DNA from 3 places in the Virgibacillus dakarensis genome. Region 2 is predicted to be linked to each of the others. Evidence: predicted binding sites of a transcription regulator. Region 2 holds the regulator's gene; each other region holds the start of a gene.
What was found. The regulator Rex, encoded in region 2, represses fermentation and respiration genes when NADH is low (regulators of the CRP and FNR family bind a similar motif). The targets are predictions, from matches to a motif close to TTGTGAAATATTTCACAA.
Positions count from the first base shown of each region.

Region 1 (7,079 bases), on a different contig from region 2:
TTGCAACATTTGTCCAGCCTTCCGCCGGGCGCAGCTTTTCCTGCCCAACATAATGCGCCCAGCCGCCACCATTAACACCTTGAGCGCCGACCATAATAACCAGGTTGACAACGGCACGATAGATCGTATCAGAGTTATACCAGTGATTAATCCCGGCACCAACGATAATCATCGAGCGTCCACCCGTATCAATTGCGTTTTGGGCAAATTCACGGGCAATCTTCAAGACTAGCTCCCGTTTTACGCCAGTAATTTTTTCCTGCCATGCTGGCGTGAATGGTGTCTCATCATCATACGATTTAGCTGCTTCCCCACCAATACCACGGTCAATTCCGTAGTTGGCCAGCATTAAATCATAAACAGTCGTGACATACGTTGTCTCTCCATCGATTTCTACTGTTTTAACCGGAACAGCACGCTCCAGTACACTGCGTTTTTCAGCGTCGAAATATGGCATATTGACCGTTATTACGGAATCCTCCTGACCGAGAAAACTCAATGTCGGTTCAATCGCTTCTTCCGTATTTTCATCCACTAGCTGCAAATTCCATTTCCCTTTGTTATCCCAGCGAGCGCCCATCGTCCCTTGAGGAATCGCAAAATCGCTGGTTTCATGATTATACATTGCTGGTTTCCATTCACTGTTTTCCGATTTAATCCCTAAATCTTTCGCATGTAAGAACCGGTCGGCAACATAATTATCCTTACCCTTTTTCAGACGTACAACAAAGGGGAAGTCCGTATATTGTTTTGCATACGATTCGAAATACGGCTGCATATGCTGCTGGTAAAATTCATTTAAAATTACATGCCCCATTGCCATTGCAAGCGCACCATCCGTACCTTGCTTCACACTTAGCCAGTCGTCAGCAAATTTCGTTGACTCTGCATAATCAGGGCTAACTGAGACGACCTTGGTCCCTTTATAACGAGCTTCTACAAGAAAATGCGCATCGGGCGTTCTTGTTAGTGGAACATTCGAACCCCATGTCATAATGTAGCTTGAATTAAACCAATCCGAGCTTTCTGGAACATCGGTTTGATCACCCCAGATTTGTGGTGAAGCTGGTGGCAAATCTGCGTACCAGTCGTAAAAACTAAGCATCGGACCACCAATTAACGACATAAACCGGCTACCTGCAGCATGACTAATCATCGACATTGCCGGAATCGGTGAAAAACCGACATTGCGATCAGGACCATATTTTTTAATCGTATATAATGTCGATGCTGCGATCAGTGAAGTCACTTCATCCCAATCTGCCCGAATAAGTCCGCCTTTTCCGCGGGCACGTTTATACAAATTTGCCTTTTCCGGATCTTCCACAATACTTGCCCAGGCCTCAAGAGCATTCTTATTGGCTGCTAATGCGTCACGCCACAGCATCAGCAATTTTTTTCGTACGTATGGGTATTTGACCCGTAACGGACTGTAAATATACCAGGAAAAACTGGCACCACGCGGGCATCCGCGCGGCTCGAATTCTGGCATATCCGGGCCTGTTGTCGGATAATCCAGCTGCTGTCCTTCCCAGGTGACGATTCCATCCTTCACATAAATATTCCAGCTGCATGACCCTGTACAGTTCACACCATGTGTACTTCTGATCACTTTGTCGTGCTGCCATCTTCTTCGATATACATTTTCCCATTCCCGATTACCTTCTTGTAACTGGCTGTGGTTATCCGAATAGGTCTCTTTCGGTTTCATATACGTTAATCTCTTCCATAATGGAGAATGATTCTTTTTCACAAGGATTCCCTCCGAGTCTATAGATTCAACTTCGCTCTACGCATTCATTAAAACAGGCAACTGATGTGTCCAACTGTGAAAAACATCACATCTGGAACAAAAGTCACGAAATCGCCATTTTTCATTGACTATTTCGGCACAATTAATTCGAAGTTTTGACGTAAAGTACTGAAGATTTTCTGGATGTTGCTGAAGTCCCAGGTGAAAAGATGCTGAAGTTGTTCCGGAAGATGCTGAAGTCCAGTGAAAATGCTAAACCAAACTCATCTTTATCTGTTACTAAATTTGTTCCATGCACAAAAAAATCCTGAGCAAAAAGCCAGCCCAGGATCCAAAAATTTATCATTTCGATTGTTTTGTTTCTGTTATATCACTAAACATGCCAACATAACATTCGATTTCTCCTGCACTATTTTTGATCGGACTAATGGACAGCCATTCAGGATAAACTTCACCGTTTTTTCGCTTATTCCAAATTTCTCCTTCCCAATATCCTTTTTCTTCAATAGTTTGCCACATGTTCTTATAGAAAGAAGGCCCTTGTTTTCCTGATTGCAGAATGCTTGGTTTTTCCCCTACTACTTCCTCTTTTGCGTAACCTGTAACCCTGGTAAAAGCTGGATTTACATTTTGAATAATCCGGTTTCGATCCGTCACCATAATTCCTTCAGCGGTACCCTCAATGATTTTGCTCTCTATATTCAAACGATCCCGGTAATACATATAAATAACAATAACAAAACTGACTAGCGAAAACTCTGACAATGCCATAAAACCAATCGCATAATGTCCTGTCATATTAAATACGGTAGTCAGAACAATCGGTGGGAAAAACCCGCCTAATCCACCCATTGCCGCTACGATTCCATTGACAATTCCGGATTGTTTGGAAAAATACAGTGGAACAAGTTTAAATACCGTTCCATTACCAAGACCGACAAAAACTGCAACCGATAATGTCCCAATTGTATAAATGCCGATTGTCGGTGAAAAGGATAATAATACCCCAGAAACACTCGTTCCCAGAAATACAACCATTAGTATGATATATGGATTAAATTTATCAGCCAACCAGCCACCGATTGGACGTATGATTGTAGCCAGAACAATGAATCCAGCAGTTCTGATCCCGGCATCTGTCGGATTCAAGGAAAAATGATCCACTAAAAAACTCGGCAGATAAACCGTAAATGCAACAAATGCGCCAAACGTAATAAAGTAGAATAAACTTAAGAACCATAACGTCTGGTTTCGGTAAACAGCTTGCCATTGCTTCACCATGGAAACACGAACTTTTTTCTCTTGGCGATCCCCTAAAATAAAATTTAATGCAGCTAATACGAGCAGCAAAATTAAAAATAAGCGAATCGTATTAACCCAACCAATAGCTCCGGCTATTATCGGTGCCCCAAATGTTGTGACTGCTGTCCCAGCGTTACCGATCGCATAAATTCCATTAACTAGCCCATGTTTTTCTTTCGGGTAGTATTTTGGTAATGAGGTTACCCCAATTGAAAAAGTAGCACCAGCAACACCCAAAAATAGCCCCCCGATAAATAAATCAGCAAATGAATTCGCGATACTTAGGTAAAATACCGGAAACAGGAGGATAATGAAACTAATGATAAACATGCTTCTGGCGCCATACCGGTTCGTGTAAAAACCCAATGGAACGCGCAACAATGACCCAAGAATAACAGGGATAGCCGTAATTAGTGACAGTTGCCCCGCAGTTAAATGAATATCTTCATTCATGATTGGCATGAGAGATGAAATTAACACCCATACCATAAACCCGCCTATCAAACTGATCGTTTGCAGCGAAAGTTGAACATTTGGTTTGCCCATACAGCATCATTCCTTTCGAATTGTCTAAAATAAAATATTTACCAAATTGCCATGTTTATTTAACTTACATGCTATCAAATTCTGGATTATCATTTATCCTCAGGGATTTTTTCAACATTATTTGTTGGTTGTTTATAGCCTAGCAATAAAGCTCGTTTGCAACTGTGATAAACTTCACATGAACAGACGATATCGTGACATTATTATGAACTTCTTCTTGATATGCCTGTTCGGCATCTTGGACGATATTCTACTCGTTTTGGATAGTATTTGCGTAAAGTTGGACAGTATTCCACTCGTTTCGGATAGTATTTGTGTAAAGTTAGATAGTATTCCGCTCGTTCGGATAGTATTTGTGTGAAGTTGGATAGTATTCCACTCGTTTTGGACAGTATTTGCTCGATCTGGACAGATTCCGCTACTAGACGATTGAACGCCACTTGCTATAGTATAGTAGTTAGACGTTTACATAATGATTAAAGGAGCTGATGGACGTGCGTATTGAAGAAATGCTTGCGTACAACAAACAATTTGTCGAAGGAAAAGAATACGAGGCATTCAAAACGGATAATATCCCAAATAAACGGATGGTTATCGTTACATGTATGGATACACGACTAGTGGAATTACTGCCGAAAGCATTAAACATTCATAATGGTGACGTAAAAATGTTAAAAAACGCTGGTGCCATTATTCGTGATCCATTTGATAGTATAATGAAAGGAATCTTAGTCGCAATCTATGAATTGCAAGCAGAAGAAGTTGCCATCATCGGACACCATGACTGTGGAATGTCTTACGTAGAAACAGAAGTATTTACGCAAAAAATGAGGGAAAAAGGGATTACGACCGAAACATTGCAAACACTTGAAAATGCCGGAATCGATCTGCATGAAGAGTTCCGCGGTTTTAAAACGGTGGAAGAATCGGTTCAACATAGTGTATCCATTGTTCGCAATCACCCGCTGCTTCCCGAAAATATTAGGGTTCATGGATTCGTAATCGATCCGGGAACAGGGAAAGTTGACGTTGTTACATTGGACAAATAATACTGTACAAAATTTGCCTATCCTTTCCAGCTGCTTTCGATCAGGCAGCTAAGGAAGGCATTTTTTAAAAGATAAGAAACCAACATGGCTCCGCATTCGCGCAGCCACCATCTATGATGAAAAAGAATTTCTAGCCTGGATAGGAGGTATATCACATTCATTTATTGCCAATACAGTTTAATAACAATACAACAAGGCCGAAAATACTCTGGTGGATCCTGAAAGGGGATACCCTGTATAAGAAACGGGTTGTGACAGTATAGAAGTACCATCTATTGTGACTAGAACACGTATACAAAAGTTTTTCAATAATACTACTGTCATTTGTATTGTTATATTGGTAATGTGGTCATCCTCCATTAACTATAATATAAAGGAGACCCTAACCAAAATTGCTAAATTTGTTCAAAGAAAGGACATAGTATTTTATCTTTAGATCACAAATAAAGCCCGTAGATAATTTAACCCCTTCAAAAAATTGAATGATGAAGGGTCTAGCTTTGTATTGGCTTTTCTCGATAAGTGTTTTCATACAAAAGTATATAAATTTAGGCTCTATTCTGCTCTCGGCAGGGTAAGCCACGTCCGGCTCCAGCGCTAAAGCTGTAGTGGACTTCCTTCACCTCCGTACGATGAGTCAACATCGGTTCGGGTAAGAAGGAAGGCCGACTAAAAGCGGACTTTGCGTCCAACTCACGTCTACCCCTTTTGCAGGGGCATGTTTCCTTTATCTCCTACGGTGGGAATGTTCGGTTAAACCCGCCGCTTTGCGCGGCAACACCGAACCACCCTGCTTGGCAGGGCGCACTCCATACGTCGCTAAACGGGCGCTTGCGCCTTTGTTCATTACCTTCTACAATTTTCCAATCTTTTCTTCTTGTAGTTCAATAATTCCAACTTCCACCTTTAGCAAAATCAAGTTGCAACCTGACCGAATCTCTTATTATCACATTCATCTATATATTTCTTCGGATCTGCCAAGTCCTGCGATTTTATGTACTTTCCCTTCCCTATTTTTATATACCATCATAATTTCAGGCAATTATTCACATACTAACGCCAGTAGAAGTTTCATCAGGAGGTTCCTATGAAAAGAAATCGCCAGCGGAAGAAAAATCCGGATAGTATTTTTCCGATTAAAATAGATAAATTAAAGCAGATAATGCAAAGCAAATTTGAAAATAACGATGACTTACTTTTCACAATATATGAGCAGGAGCAGGGTAAAAAGGCGGCAGTGTTTTTTATATCCTACCAGGCTAATTCAGACAAAGTGGAGGAATTTTTACTGGATCCTCTTCTAAGCAGCAAAAATGAATGGTCCACATCATCAATCAAGAATGAAATTCCTTTAGGTGCTCGGACAACGAAAGAAACACTTGAAGATATATTAAAAGGTTTGTTAATTGGCGAAGTATTTATTTATGTTGAAGATGAGACGGAAGCAGTTTCTTACTTACTGCTAAAAAAACAACATCGTCAGCTGGATCGCGCAGAAAATGAAACGGTCGTCCTTGGTCCACAAATATCTTTTACTGAATCACTTGTGACAAACATGAATGTTGTCAGGTGGAGCATCCGGTCGACAGATCTTGTTTTAGAGAAATTAATGATTGGAAAACGCTATCCACGCGAAGTTCGGATTGTTTATGTAAAATCGGTTGCGGACGAGGTCGATGTTAATACCATGCGGCAGCGACTGCAGGATTTGGATATCGATGAATTGGAAGACAGTACCGTCCTGCAGCAATATATCGGTGATTCATCGTTATCTGTTTTCCCGATTTTCTATTCCACCGAATTGCCTGACCGGTTTAGCTATGCTGTCAGGCAAGGACGTGTCGGTGTTTTAACGGAAAATAGTCCAACTGGATTTATTGGGCCATCAAGCTTTTTCAGTTTCTTTGAATCAACGGAAGATATGTATATGCGCTGGCCTCTTGGCTCGTTTTTACGAGTTTTGCGCTTTGCAGCCATGCTTTTCTCGATTATTTTAACGCCATTATATGTTGCGGCGGTGACCTATCATTATGAAATCATCCCGATAGATGAGCTTATCACCCTTGGGCAATCAAGAGCCGTTGTGCCATTTCCACCGATCTGGGAAGCAATCATCCTGGAATTTCTCATTGAGCTTTTGCGTGAAGCCGGTGCCAGACTGCCGACCAAAGTCGGACAGACAATCGGTATCGTTGGCGGGGTTATCATCGGACAGGCAGTTGTGCAGGCTGGACTAACGAGCAGTATTTTAATTATCGTCGTGGCGTTAAGTGCCTTGTCATCGTTTACGGCGCCAAACTATTTGATGGGAACAACTGTCCGTATTGTTCGTTTTCCCATGATTATTTTAGCCGGCTTATTTGGTCTGATTGGTATTATGTATGGTGCATGTTTTATCGTCATTCATTTATTAAAACAAAAATCATTAG
Region 1 is NZ_LT732553.1:438,201-445,279, reverse strand. It holds gene CZ382_RS02250 (nitrate reductase subunit alpha) at 1-1,753, opposite strand, end outside; gene CZ382_RS02245 (nitrate/nitrite transporter) at 2,096-3,601, opposite strand; gene CZ382_RS02240 (beta-class carbonic anhydrase) at 4,090-4,650, shown strand; gene CZ382_RS02230 (spore germination protein) at 5,738-7,079, shown strand, end outside.
Region 1: the regulator Rex is predicted to act here: its motif matches at 3,764-3,781, upstream of CZ382_RS02245 (nitrate/nitrite transporter).

Region 2 (7,079 bases):
AATAATAGCTAAAATGTCATTTTCACGAAGAATTAAGTATTCTGTGCCTTCATATTTCACTTCTGTACCAGCAAATTTAGAGAAAATTACGTGGTTTCCCTCAGCAACTTCAAGGGCAACTTTTTCCCCATTGTCTGTAACGCGACCAGAACCGACAGCAACGACTTTACCTTCTTGTGGCTTTTCCTTTGCCGAGTCTGGAAGTACAATACCGCTTGCAGTTTTTTCCTCTTGTTCAACAAGCTCGATTACAACACGATCTCCTAGTGGTTTAATCATGTAGACAACCTCCTTAATTCGTTTCTTTAATGTATTTTTTGATTTATTAGCACTCATGAATGTCGAGTGCTAATTCCACTTAATATAATAAATAAAACACTCCAAAAATGCAAGCAATCTAATTACTTTTTTTTAAAATTCTTCCTTGCAAGTGTGTCCAGGATGAAACGAACCTTTGTGGGTTAGCCTTATAACATCGGCACAGCAGCCCTGCCCCATTGAAATTGGGGGCAGGACAATTGTGAGGGGCTATACAGGACGTGCTATGCTGGCGATTGAAGCAGACGGTCTTAGCAGAAGATCTCCAGGCAATTTGATACATGAGTCATAGAAACACATCGAAGTTTTGATCCTTGCGCTAAAACCATACTATTATTACCAAGCAAAAAAATATGCTAAACTATTTGGTAGAGTTTGATTACGTACATGAAATAATGGATTTGCTAATAGATATCCGGTTAACCGCATACACTATTATGATACTACTATACATAAAAGGAGTCGTTTTATTTTGACGAAAAGGTACTGGTATGTCATCCTAACTTATATTGCAGTACAATTTTCCGGCGTTGTTTTTGCACCATTGTTATATTTTCTTACACCATTAAGCGAAGCTGACGCTATTATTTATTGGACAATCATCAGCTTTATCGCTGGGCTTATCGTTATTTTATGGATTATGAAGCCTGAAATAAAAACCAGTAATCAGCGTACTACCGTTAATTGGGGATATAACATAGCATGGGCGATCGGCGGTTTGTTCATGGCCTATTTTGCCCAAGGAATAGCCACCACAATTGAAACGAAATTGCTTGGTATCACAGCAGGATCGGAAAATACACAAATGATTATGGAGATAAGTCGGGCAACCCCTTTATTTATCATTATTCCAGCATTAATTGCACCGATATTGGAAGAGGTTATTTTCCGGAAAATAATCTTTGGCGAACTATATAAGCGAATGAACTTCTTTTTCGCAGCATTACTTTCCGCATTTATTTTCGCCATTATCCACGGTGAACCGGAGCATATCCTAATTTACGGTTCGATGGGATTTGTATTTGCATTTGTCTATGTCAAAACAAAACGAATCATTGTGCCTATTTTAGTACACATGTCTTTAAATTCTATTGTGGTTATTCTCCAGCTTTCCTTAACGCAGGAGGAAATTGAAAAAATGATGCGGGATTTGGAACAGATGCAAATGATTTTAATTGGAGGCTAAGTATGCGAACTTCACCAAAAATAATGGCTGTTATTTATTTTTTAATGGGGCTGTTATTTACGTATATTGCAACACAAACCGTTACAGATACTATTTGGAATTTTTCAACCATCGTTCTTGCAGTCATTGCAACGCTAGATTTTGGTGTCTCCCTCCGTTTACTATTGATTGACTTCCGGCTAAAGCATAAAAACAAGAAGGAGTAGCCTGTGTGCCTGTGCTGCTCCTTCTTGTTTTTCCCAGTTAAGAACGCATCTGAATTTCACTAATTAATTCATTATCAGGAAAGACTATTCCACTTCCGGCGCTCAGTGGCTAGTGTACAACGCCCGCCTTACATGTTCCCTTGCTATATATAATCGTTGAGGATATTTCTCCCTCTCAGAAGGAGGCGAGAGTTATTATTCTGTCCCACTCTCTAGTGGTGTCAAAACGACTATTTGCCATCCCTGTTTCCCATTACTTTTCCGCCTTGTATACGACATACTTTAATTGATTGGAAAATCGTTCGGTCAATCGTTGATGTTTATCCCAGATTTGATATAATGACGGATCAAGTGGTTCCAGCGGATTTAACTCCTGCAGTTCAAATGCATCCTTCTGCAAGGATTGCCCTTCCAATAAATGGGCTACCGTATGTTCCTTTACTATCTCAACTGAATGAAAACCGGCATTACGAAATATGCTCCTCCAGTCCTCCGCGATAGGGATCTCCCTTAACCCATACAGTTCTTGAAAATCACCAACCTCATCAGCTGAAAAAGCGGCCCCCGCCGTCATTTCCAGATCGAGAAGCATACCTCCTATTCGCAATAAACGGATATATTCCCTGGCAGTCTTTGTGACATTGGTAAATACCGTCACCGATTCAGCAATGATGAAATCAAAAGATTCCTTTGCTAAAGTGCTATTCTCCATATCCCCCTCTACTAATTGAATCGTTACTTTTTCCCTGGCAAACCTTTCCCTTGCCCTTTCCACCATTAGCGGATGCTGATCCAGGGCAGTCACCTGACATCCGTACGTTTTGGCTAAAAAAGCAGCTGTCTGTCCCGTACCGCACCCTGCGTCAAGAATATGACTCGTTTGTTTAATAGGCAGATCCTTGAGCAATTCCTTCGTCAAGGCTAACCCACCTGGATGGGCCCCGCCAACACCAAGATGAGCCAAAACGTCGTGATACGTAAACATGTCCAAATAATTACCTCCAGTTCACCTATTTTTATTGAAATACTGAGTTTTTTGTCCAATCAGAAGGGGTTTACTGACATAAGGTATTACTACAGCAGCAAAATTTCTCGCTCGCTTTTACTTTTACGTCAACTAACATCACCCTTAAAAAAACCATTATATTTGATTCAATGGGAAAGGAGTAAATGTAGGATGTCAGTGAATCCTTATTATCATCAGTGTTTAAGATGCGTTGGACGTCCTGTCAGAATCAGAACAAGAGATGGCCGTGTACATCATGGGGTCGTTTCACGCGTCAGTAATTCACATGTCTACCTTCGTCCAATGGGAAACCGAAATCTTGGCGGGTTCGGTTATGGGTATGGTGGATACGGTGGATATGGCGGCTGGGGATGGGGATGGGGTTTTGGTGCAGGAATCGCCCTAGCAGCTATTGCAGCCTTATCACCATTATTCTTTTGGTAAAACCTGAACATTCCTTACCACATGCTGCGGCTGGAAGATGTATATATTATCCCTTCACCCTTTTCAGCATTGCAAAAAGCCTGTGCCTAAGCAGGCTTTTTGCTTAGCTTGAAAAATCCGAATCCGCATAAATAGTTTCTGCAGGGACATGTAATGTTCCTTTTATCCGTTTTTGTTTATTTTTCATATACGATGACACGATATGAAATCCGACATTGTATCCAGCCCATCTGGGAATAAAACCTTCTCCATACAATAGGTCATGGTGCCGCCGGTCTTTTTTCGGCAATGTTAAATTTGGTTTTAACCATCTTTTAAAATATTTCTGTGCAGTATTAGCGTCATATATGGATGCCCATTTAGCTAAGTGATCCTTACCTAGGCGTTCCTGCACTGCCATTTCCGCTAAACCTTCCAGAACAATGGAATCCAGCAGTTCAATCTTGTCTTCCCGTTTATCAAGATAATGAAGTCGGCATACATGATTATATTCGTGGGTGAGAAGTTTTTGCAGTTCTTCTTTCGTATTGTTCCCGGCAGCAAACAGGAAAACCTTGTCTTGATAGGACAAGCCGGACAACCCATTAAAGTCAGCCTGCAATTTTTTGTTTTGCAAATCAGAAGGGAATATAAAAACGGGAACATCCGGCCCATCCCATTCCTTTTTTAATTTGGCAAACCCCTCTTCTATGATATTCCAGCAATTGCTATGGATTAAAGATTCAATTAATTCCTTATCCTGTGAGCCCGGTAAAAAAAGACCGTGGTAAAGCAAATGTTGATGGATATCAGCGGAAGAAGCATCCTGAAAATAAGGGATTAACTTCTCGCATATTTGCTCCTTTTGCTGCCGTCGCTGCTCCACCCGTAATTTCCCCTTCTTCTTGATATAATCCTTCAGCCATTTATCCGTTTCCACAACTGCCATTTACTTCAATCCTTTTCCCGAATAAATAACGATCACTATACAGTATGTTAGCGGAAGCAATTTGTTGAGGAAATAGTAAAACTTCTATTTGAGAACTATGCCGTATAATTTTTTAAAACGTAAAAAAGGCTTCCTGCTTAACAGAAAACCTTTAAACGCTTATATTTGCATCCTTCCCAAACTAAAACCTAATCTAATGGATAATGTTTTAAGAAGTAAACCAGCGCCTGTAATTCTACAGCTAAATCAATATGATGAACGCGAATATTGTCTGGAACGGATATCCGTGCCGGCGTAAAATTAAGGATACCTGCAATACCTTGATCGACAAGCCTTTCGGTGATCCCGTCTGCTTCAGTTGCCGGTACCGTTAAGATCGCAACTTGAACGCCAGCTATTTTTTCCTCCAACTCATCAATATGGTAAATTGGAACACCGCCAATTTCTGTCCCTATCTTATCCGCATTCGTATCAAACGCCATTACTATTTTTGTATTATTGTTTTTCATAAAATTATAATGTAAAAATGCAGTACCAAGATTTCCAACACCGATCAGCGCAACCTTGGTCACTTCATCCTGATCCAATGTTTTCCGGAAAAAACCAAGTAAATATTCGACGTTGTAACCATAGCCCTTTTTCCCCAATGCCCCAAAATAGCTGAAATCGCGCCTTATCGTTGCCGAGTCCACCTTAACAGCCTCACTCAATTCTTTGGATGAGACTCGCCTTTTCCCCTGATAATGCAAATTATTTAAAAATCGATAATATAGCGGCAGTCTTTTTGCGGTAGCTTGTGGAATTTTATTCTGATCCACGATTACTCCTCCTTCCCTTTCCGATAGTAATCACCTGATTTTCCGCCCTTTTTCTCCAGTAGATAGGTTTCCCCGATTACCATTCCTTTATCAATTGCCTTACACATGTCATAGATTGTAAGTGCAGTCGCTGAAGCTGCCGTTAATGCTTCCATTTCAACACCTGTACTGCCTTTTGTCTTAACAAATACCTCTATATGTAATACATACGTATCAGCCGAAACCTGCCAGTCAAACGAAATATCTATTCCTTTTAATTGTAATGGATGGCACATTGGAATCCATTCAGAAGTTTTCTTGGCAGCCATAATCCCGGCAACCTGTGCAACTGCAAGCACGTCACCTTTTTTTATTTGATTACTACTAATTTTTTGGTAAATTTCTTCTGAGACTTTAATACTGGATGTTGCAAGGGCGGTTCGATCTGTTTCCTTTTTTTCACTAATATCAACCATCCGAGCCCGTCCCTCTTCATTAAAGTGTGTGAAATTTGCCATATGCTCATCTCCATTTCACTTTTACGTTCCGTATATCTCTTAGTTTATCAGAAAAAATCCAATAAGTCGTGATTTTATTCACAAATTATATTGCGAGCCCAATTAAGAATGCGATACACTTATGTGGATGAGGTGAACGAAATGATTATCATGCAATTAAACGGGATCTCCAAATCCTTTGGTGCGGAACAAATACTATCGAATATAAAACTGGAAATAAAAGAAAAAGACCGGATTGCTATTGTCGGCCGAAACGGTGCTGGTAAATCGACCCTGCTCAAAATAATGGCTGGGGAGCTTAGCTATGATGAAGGTGACATGCATAAACCAAAGGATCTTTCCATTGGCTATTTGTCCCAGCACACTGGCCTTAAATCAGATAAAACCATTTGGGAAGAAATGCTTGCTGTCTTTCAGCACTTGCTTGATCAGGAAAAAGATTTGCGTTTGTTGGAAACGGAAATGGAGCAAGCTGCTTCCTTAACAAAAGCCAACTATGAACAGCTCCTGCACGATTATGATAAGAAACAGCAAGCATTTGAAGCTGGTGGCGGGTATCGTTATGAAGCTGATATCAAGGGCGTCCTGACAGGACTCCATTTTCAGGATTATGATTACGGTACACCGATTAATGAACTAAGTGGCGGTCAGAAAACTCGCCTGGCCTTGGGAAAACTATTATTGAAAAAGCCCGACTTGCTAATCTTGGACGAACCGACGAACCACCTGGATATCGAGACACTTTCATGGTTGGAAAATTACTTAGTAAATTATCCAGGTGCCGTTACAATCGTTTCCCATGACCGGTATTTTTTGGACAAAACCGTTACGATTGTGTACGAGATTTCCTATCACAGAACGAAAAAGTATTACGGCACATACAGTAAATTTCTTGAACAAAAGGCACTAAATTTTGAACAGGAAATGAAAGAGTTTGAAAAACAGCAGGTAGAGATGAAACGAATGGAAGAATTTATTCAAAAAAACATCGTTCGCGCATCTACAACAAAGCGTGCCCAGTCAAGACGAAAACAGCTAGAAAAAATGGATAAACTCGATAAACCGGCTGGCGAGGAATCATCTGCATCCTTTTCGTTTAAAACCAAACGACGAAGCGGAAATGATGTATTGAAAATTGATGATTTAGCCTTTCATTATGCGGATAGTAACGAGGATTTGTTTTCACATGTGACACTTCATGTAAATATAGGAGAACGTATTGCCCTTGTTGGCCCAAATGGTGTTGGCAAAACAACTTTGTTAAAAACGATCCTTGGAACATTAAAACCAACCCGCGGCACGATCCAAATTGGCACAAATGTCGAGATTGGCTATTACGATCAGGAACAAATGAATCTAACACCATCGAAAACAATTTTGCAGGAATTATGGGATGAGTATCCGACAGTAAATGAAAAGGATATTCGTACCGTTTTAGGTAACTTTTTATTTTCCGGTGACGATGTGTTGAAACAGGTTCACACATTAAGTGGTGGAGAAAAGGCACGGCTGTCTTTGGCTAAACTAATGATGCAACAAGCGAATTTACTCGTACTGGATGAACCGACAAACCATTTGGACATAGATAGCAAAGAAGTGTTGGAAGCTGCGTTAACCGATTTTCCAGGAACTATTATTTTCGTATCTCATGACAGGTATTTTATCAACAAAATTAC
Region 2 is NZ_LT732554.1:2,541,448-2,548,526, reverse strand. It holds gene groES (co-chaperone GroES) at 1-336, opposite strand, end outside; gene CZ382_RS21725 (CPBP family intramembrane glutamic endopeptidase) at 791-1,504, shown strand; gene CZ382_RS21720 (YdiK family protein) at 1,507-1,710, shown strand; gene CZ382_RS21715 (class I SAM-dependent methyltransferase) at 1,964-2,695, opposite strand; gene CZ382_RS21710 (hypothetical protein) at 2,888-3,160, shown strand; gene CZ382_RS21705 (DUF2268 domain-containing protein) at 3,264-4,088, opposite strand; gene CZ382_RS21700 (redox-sensing transcriptional repressor Rex) at 4,277-4,906, opposite strand; gene moaC (cyclic pyranopterin monophosphate synthase MoaC) at 4,909-5,403, opposite strand; gene CZ382_RS21690 (ABC-F family ATP-binding cassette domain-containing protein) at 5,545-7,079, shown strand, end outside.

Region 3 (7,079 bases), on a different contig from region 2:
TGGTGATAGTTATTGGGTCGAATACTGCGGAGTCACATCCCGTTATTGCCTCAAGAATTAAGCGTTCACACAAACTTTTCGGGCAAAAACTGTACGTGTTCGATTTACGGAAACATGAAATGGCCCAGCGAGCCGATCGATTTTTCCGGCCCAAAAGCGGAACTGATTTAGTCTGGTTGTCTGCCGTGACAAAATATATTATTGACCAAGGCTGGGAAAACCGGGAGTTTATTGATAAATGGGTCAATAACTTTGCTGAATACAAAAAAAGTCTGGAAAAATTTACGTTAGCGTATGCTGAGGAATTAACGGGAATTTCCCAAGCCGATTTAAAGGAAATTGCCCAGGAAATAGTTCGTGTCGATAAATTGGCCATTTGCTGGGCGATGGGTGTAACACAGCATACGTTGGGAAGTGACACAAGCACGGCAATATCCAATTTGTTGCTAATCACCGGTAACTATATGCGAAATGGTACTGGGGCATATCCGTTAAGGGGACACAATAATGTACAAGGGTGCAGTGATTTTGGTAGTATGCCAGACTTCTTCCCGGGCTATGAAAAAGTAACCGATGATGCAGTTCGGGAGCGTTATGAAAAAGCATGGAATACTGAGATTCCAAGAGAACCGGGTAAGGACAACCATGAGATGATCCGTGCTATTCATGATGGTGAGCTCCATTCTTTATATGTTTTAGGGGAAGATACTGGTGTTGTCGATGCAAATATAAACTACGTAACTAATGCCTTCGAAAAATTGGATTTCTTTATTGTACAGGATTTATTCTTAACGAAAACAGCTGAATATGCTGACGTTATTTTGCCAGCAGTCCCTAGTCTGGAAAAAGAAGGAACGTTTACGAACACCGAACGGCGCATCCAACGGTTATACCAAGCACTTGATCCGGTCGGGGATGCAAAGCCGGATTGGCAAATCATCACGTTAATTGCAAAAGAAATGGGCTATGACTGGAATTACTCCCATCCATCGGAAATTATGGATGAAGCAGCAAAACTTGCTTCATTATTTAGAGGAGTAAGCTATGATCGTTTAACAGGCTATAGTAGTTTGCAATGGCCGGTTTTACAAGATGGTACTGATACACCGTTATTATATGTTGATGGGTTTCCGTTTGAGGATAATAAGGCGCAATTGTACCCATTGGATTTTAACTATGATTATGATACAGATGAGGAATACGATTTGCATGTTAACAATGGTCGGGTGCTTGAGCATTTTCATGAAGGTAATATGACCTATAAATCAGCAGGATTAACGCATGAATTACCAAACGCATTTGTCGAAATTTCCCATGAGCTGGCCAAGGATCGTGGTGTCGAAGAAGGGGCGAAAGTGAAGCTGATCTCAAGAGAAGGAGAAGTAAAAGTATCAGTCCATATAACAGATCGAGTACAAGGGAAAGAGCTTTATTTGCCCTTAAATGATAATGGGAAATCGGCAATTAATTATTTAACGAATAATAAAGTCGATAAGGATAGTAATACACCGGCTTACAAGGAAGTAGCCGCGAAAATGGTAGTTTTGCAGAGAAAAGGGAATAGTCCAATCCCATCACACAACCACAGGAAAGGGAATCGGCAGCCGCAAATCAGTGTCAATGTGGAACGAAAATGGGAACGTAAAGACTATATCTTTCCAGGAAGCAAGGTGAAAAACTAGTGGCAAATCCTATTTCAAGCATTAAACGAATGGAAATTCCTGAAGAGGTCATTCAGGAGCGCAATATAGAAGAAGTCATAAAAGCTGTCAGTGATAATAAAGAAGCTATTTTGAAAGGCATTGATTTATTGTCAACGATCCATGATAATGGGTTCCTTGATATGATAAACGCGCTTGTGAAGCATAAAGAAGAAGCAATGGAAAATATTATGGGGGAACTGAACAAGGAACAGTATGCCGAAATAATGGAGAATGCCGGAAAATTGGTTTTCCTGCTTGGTGATCTCCGGGTGGATGATCTGAAATATTTTACAACTAAACTAAACAACGCGATGGAAGAGGCACGCACATATGAACGAACTGAACCAACCAGACCGCTCGATCTGTTAAAGGCGCTTAAGGATCCCGAGATTAATAAAAGTATTACGATGATGCTGCAGTTTTTGCGGGGAATGGGAAAGCCGTAGATTAGCAGTAGAAGGCTGTCCGATGAAAGGACAGCCTTCTTTATGACAAGAGAGCTATGGCTGTGCAGTTTACTAAATCTAAATATACGAATATTCGGGTCATTCTGTTTGAGGTTGCAGGTTAGTACACCGACTACAATGCCAGCAGTCGCTTGTAGGCTAAAACATCTCGTCTTCCAATTTTTCCGTATCCAGCAGGAAAAAACCGGCTTTATCCATTGTTACCAATTTTTGCTTTCGCAGCTGTGTTAATGTACGGCTTACCGTTTCACGACTGGATCCAATCATGTTGGCAAGCTCCCGGTTGGTAAAATGGGTAGCTACACGAATGTGACGATCGCTTGTCTTCGTGCCGTATTGCCGGGCAAGCCGTAATAGAAGCTTAACAATTTGTTCGTACGTATTGTGCAAAATCTTCTCTTCCAATCTACTTTGCAAATCAACGATAATATCACCTAACACACGAAATAACTTTATGCAAATTTCCGGATGGGTGATAAGAAAGTTTTCAAAAGAATGGATTGGAATATAGATTAGCGTAGCATCCTCCAGTATCTCCGCATGTGCCGGGTAATTGTCCTGTCTGAAAAAGCCTTGATGGGGAAACATATCATCACGCTGCAGGACATTAACGATTTGCTCCTTTCCATGAAAATCTGTCTTGTATATTTTCACTTTTCCCTGGTGGATAAAATAGACGTTCGTTAATGGGTCTCCTTGCATGAATATGTGTGTCCCACGCCGGTATATTCGAGATTTTGCAAGATCTACAATCGGTTCCATTTCATAATCCGTTAAATCTTTGAATAAGGGAACTTTTTGCAGAAGCTCCTGAATGGATTGACTGTTCATAATCATCCTCTTTTCTGCAGATAAAATCTTAAATATTGATCCTTATTTATCATTTTAGCACGTTCCACCCCAAGTTATTAGCCTAATTGTCAACAGTTTTTAATAGCGTGATAAAAATCATAGTTGGAAGGTGTTTATTCTCACATCCTATATAGCATTTATCCTTTATAGTAAGTGTGTGGTAATAAAACGAAGAGGGAGGAAAAATAATGGACAACATAGACTTTGTAACCAAAATCCATGCCCCGGAGATTGAGCCGCGTTTTCGTCATCCGAAGATTTTCGAAATATTTGATAGTTTAAAGCCGGGCGAATATATGGAGCTTTCCAATGATCATGATCCAAAACCACTTCATTATCAATTGATGATCGAACGGGGGGAAGCTGCATTTACATGGGAATATACGGAACAGGGACCAGCAATATGGCGAGTTACTATCGGTAAAAAATAATATAAGATGAAGCTCAGGAAGTCAGTAAAATTTAAGCAGTGAATCTCTTCTGTAGCGAAAAGTTTTTTACAGTATACCCTGTTAAAAACTATGAAGGACTCTTGAAACATCAGCATTACCAGCCCAAAATTTGATAATGGGATCCGCCAAACAAATTCAAGGGACCTTCAAAGCGAAGACATTTGCAATGATATTTGTGAACTTCATCACATCCAATACTTGAAAATCGTGGTACAGTAAGCGTAGTGTCGTAATGATTGGTAGGAGATGGTTTTATGTTTACACAAGATTACAATAAAAACCCATTTATTGTAATATGGGAATTGACACGTGCATGTGCATTAAAATGTTTGCATTGCCGCGCCGAGGCTCAGTATCATCGGGATCCGAGAGAATTAACGTTTGAAGAAGGAAAGAAATTAATTGATGATATTTATGAAATGGATAATCCAATGCTTGTCTTTACCGGCGGTGATCCATTGGAGCGGCCGGATGTTTTTGAGATTGCCGAATATGCAGTGCACAAAGGGGTTCGCGTATCGATGACACCGTCCGCAACCCCGAATGTCACAAAGGAAGCAATGAAGAAGGCAAAAGATGTCGGACTGGCACGCTGGGCATTCAGCATTGATGGTCATTGCGCCGAGGTTCATGACCATTTTCGCGGTACAACCGGTTCATTCGATTTAACAATGAATGCGATTAATTATTTGCACGAATTGGAAATGCCATTGCAAATTAATACAGTCATTTCCCGGTACAATGTTGATTATTTAGATGAACTTGCTGAAATGGTAGAACAGTTGGGCTGTGTGCTGTGGAGTGTATTTTTCCTCGTACCGACTGGGCGAGGGAAAGAATCGGATATGATCTCACCAGCAGAGCACGAACGTGTCTTACGCTGGTTATATAATTTATCCAAACGGGTGCCATTCGACATTAAAACAACTGCAGCTCAGCACTATCGACGCGTCGTTATCCAAGGTAAAATGCGGGAACATAATGGGAAAAGCAGTACAGACCATATTTATTATGAGGATGCCTTGATGAATGGGAAGACAGGGCAAATTGACGGGCTTGGCCGTGCACCAAAAGGGGTGAATGATGGCAATGGCTTTGTATTTATTTCGCATATTGGTGATGTATATCCAAGCGGTCTGTTGCCAATTAAAGCTGGTAATGTAAGAACCACTCCGTTAGCAACGATTTACCGGGAGTCAGAAGTATTTAAAAATCTACGAGATCCAGATCAATATAAAGGGAAATGCGGTGTCTGCGAATTTCGTTTTGTTTGCGGTGGTTCAAGATCGAGAGCCTATAATGTTACGGGGGATTACATGGAATCCGAGCCATATTGCGTGTATATACCTAAGGTGATGAGAGGGAAGAAAAGGGCTGTAAAGTAACTTTCATGAATAAAGCTTCTAGGTATTATACGCTAGAAGCTTTTGATTCTCAGTCGAGTGACTGACAAATGATGGCAGTGTTTGTGTCCAATTAATGAATACTGCAGAGGACAACCGGGCAATTTTCACAGTTTATTTCCTTCTTTAGAAAGTTTAAATCATGAATAATAATATGTCCTTTTTTCATTGAGATAATATGATTGCGCTTTAGATCATTTAATAGACGATTGACACTTTCCCGGGATGTACCACAGAAGTTTGCCAGCTCCTGATTAGTTAGGACGATATCAATATAGATATTTCCACTGCTTTGTTTCTTGCCATAACTATTTGACAGGCGGATCAATGTGGAAAATAACGCCCCTTTTTTCCCATGCATGACAAGATCACGAAATCTTGTTTGATCCCGGCGGAAGGATTCACTCATTACTTTCATAAATTCAATTGCCAGACTGCCGTTATTTAACAGTTTTTCTTCCAAATGAAACTTTTTAATAACAGCTACTTCTCCATCCTCCAACACTTTTGCATTCAGAATATATTTCACATTATCATATAAAGAAAGCTCACCCACAATGTCACCTCTGTTGCAGATTCTAAGCGTGAGTTCCCTTCCGTCAGGGGATAGCTTGCCAATTTGAATTTTCCCGGATTTTATAATGTACAACTCTTCAGCTTTTTCGCCTTCCGAAAATAAAAAGGTGTCTTTTTTGATCGGTTTCGTATGGTCAACGGAAGCAAGCAGCTCCTTCAGATCATCGGACATATTGGATTTGATGTACCTCTCAGACATCTTAAATAACCACCTTAAAGAATAATCATATCTTCTTTCACTAAGTATAGCAGATAATATCCTTGAAATAAAAGGTAGCTGTTTAAAATTATGAATGTACAGAAGATACCGACTTCTTAAATATGTTAAATTAGAGCCGGATCTGGCAGTCACAATTTGCTCATCACATACAAATGTTTCTATCGATCCGCTAGTTTTTTGTGCTGCCATTTCCCATTGCTTCCGTGCCCAGTGCCTACTACACTAAGCTTTAGTGCAGCAAGGGGATGAGCTTATTATAAAAATAAGATTACAAGTAACCCAATAGCAAAACAATAGAAAGAAAAATACTTCAAATTGCCCTGACGCATAATGTTGATAAACCATTTCAGAGCAAAGTATGATGCGATAATGGAAGCCATGAATGCGAGCAAATATGGGATCATTAATACATCAAAGTCAGGATCATTGACAATATCGGAAAGAGACATGACGGTTATTCCAAGACTTACCGGGATATATAATAGAAAAGAAAAGCGCAATGCAGTTTCCTGTTTCATTCCAAGAAGCATAGCAGCGACAATGGTTGCACCGGAGCGGCTAATTCCGGGAATTAAGGCAACCGATTGTGCCAAGCCAACAATGATCGCATCTTTTACTGTTAAATCACCATCGTTTTTCTTCCCACGCAGGTTACGGATGATCCATAAAGCAAAACCAGTAATCAGCAGTGTTACACCGACAACCGCTACCGTGCTTAGTTTGCTGCTGATGTAATCCTCCAGCAGCAAACCAATAATGCCGGTAGGGATGGTCGCAATTACCAGATACATCACAAATCGAAAATCACGTTTTGCCGATGCATCCTTTGTGAATATGTAGCGGAAGAAATGGTTGATTAGGCGTATAATATCGTTGCGATAGACAACTAAAACGGCAATGAGTGATCCAAAATTGACTAGTATTTCAAAGGAAAGCCCCTTGATCTCAATACCAAACAGTTCACGTAAAATGACTAAATGTCCACTCGAAGAAATCGGGATTGGTTCAGTAATCCCTTGGAAAACTCCTAGCAGTACATACTTTACTAATAACCAGAATTCTGTAATGCCATCCATGAAAAAATCCTCCATTTTAAATTGATTATCTATGTGAATTGCTATCCTTTTTCAGTCACTATTCTTTGGGCTAATGAATAGTCTAGTTGCAGAGGAGGGTGAAAAAGGGAAATGAAACAAGACTATCATCATATATACGAATTATGTAAAGATCATATGCATTCTTACGTACTTGCAGAATTAGTTGACGGCTCAAAAGTTGACGGTATAGTAACCGGACTGGATGATGAATATGTTTATTTAGCTATACCTTTAGAACAGTATGAACACCATACACAGCCGGAAATGAACCATCAAAATCGGCAATTTGGTTATGGATATCCGGGTTAT
Region 3 is NZ_LT732553.1:576,246-583,324, forward strand. It holds gene fdhF (formate dehydrogenase subunit alpha) at 1-1,682, shown strand, start outside; gene CZ382_RS02900 (DUF1641 domain-containing protein) at 1,682-2,149, shown strand; gene CZ382_RS02905 (Crp/Fnr family transcriptional regulator) at 2,309-3,001, opposite strand; gene CZ382_RS02910 (DUF2249 domain-containing protein) at 3,211-3,453, shown strand; gene CZ382_RS02915 (TIGR04053 family radical SAM/SPASM domain-containing protein) at 3,729-4,859, shown strand; gene CZ382_RS02920 (Crp/Fnr family transcriptional regulator) at 4,951-5,652, opposite strand; gene CZ382_RS02925 (undecaprenyl-diphosphate phosphatase) at 5,928-6,740, opposite strand; gene CZ382_RS02930 (hypothetical protein) at 6,861-7,079, shown strand, end outside.
Region 3: the regulator Rex is predicted to act here: its motif matches at 3,648-3,665, upstream of CZ382_RS02915 (TIGR04053 family radical SAM/SPASM domain-containing protein).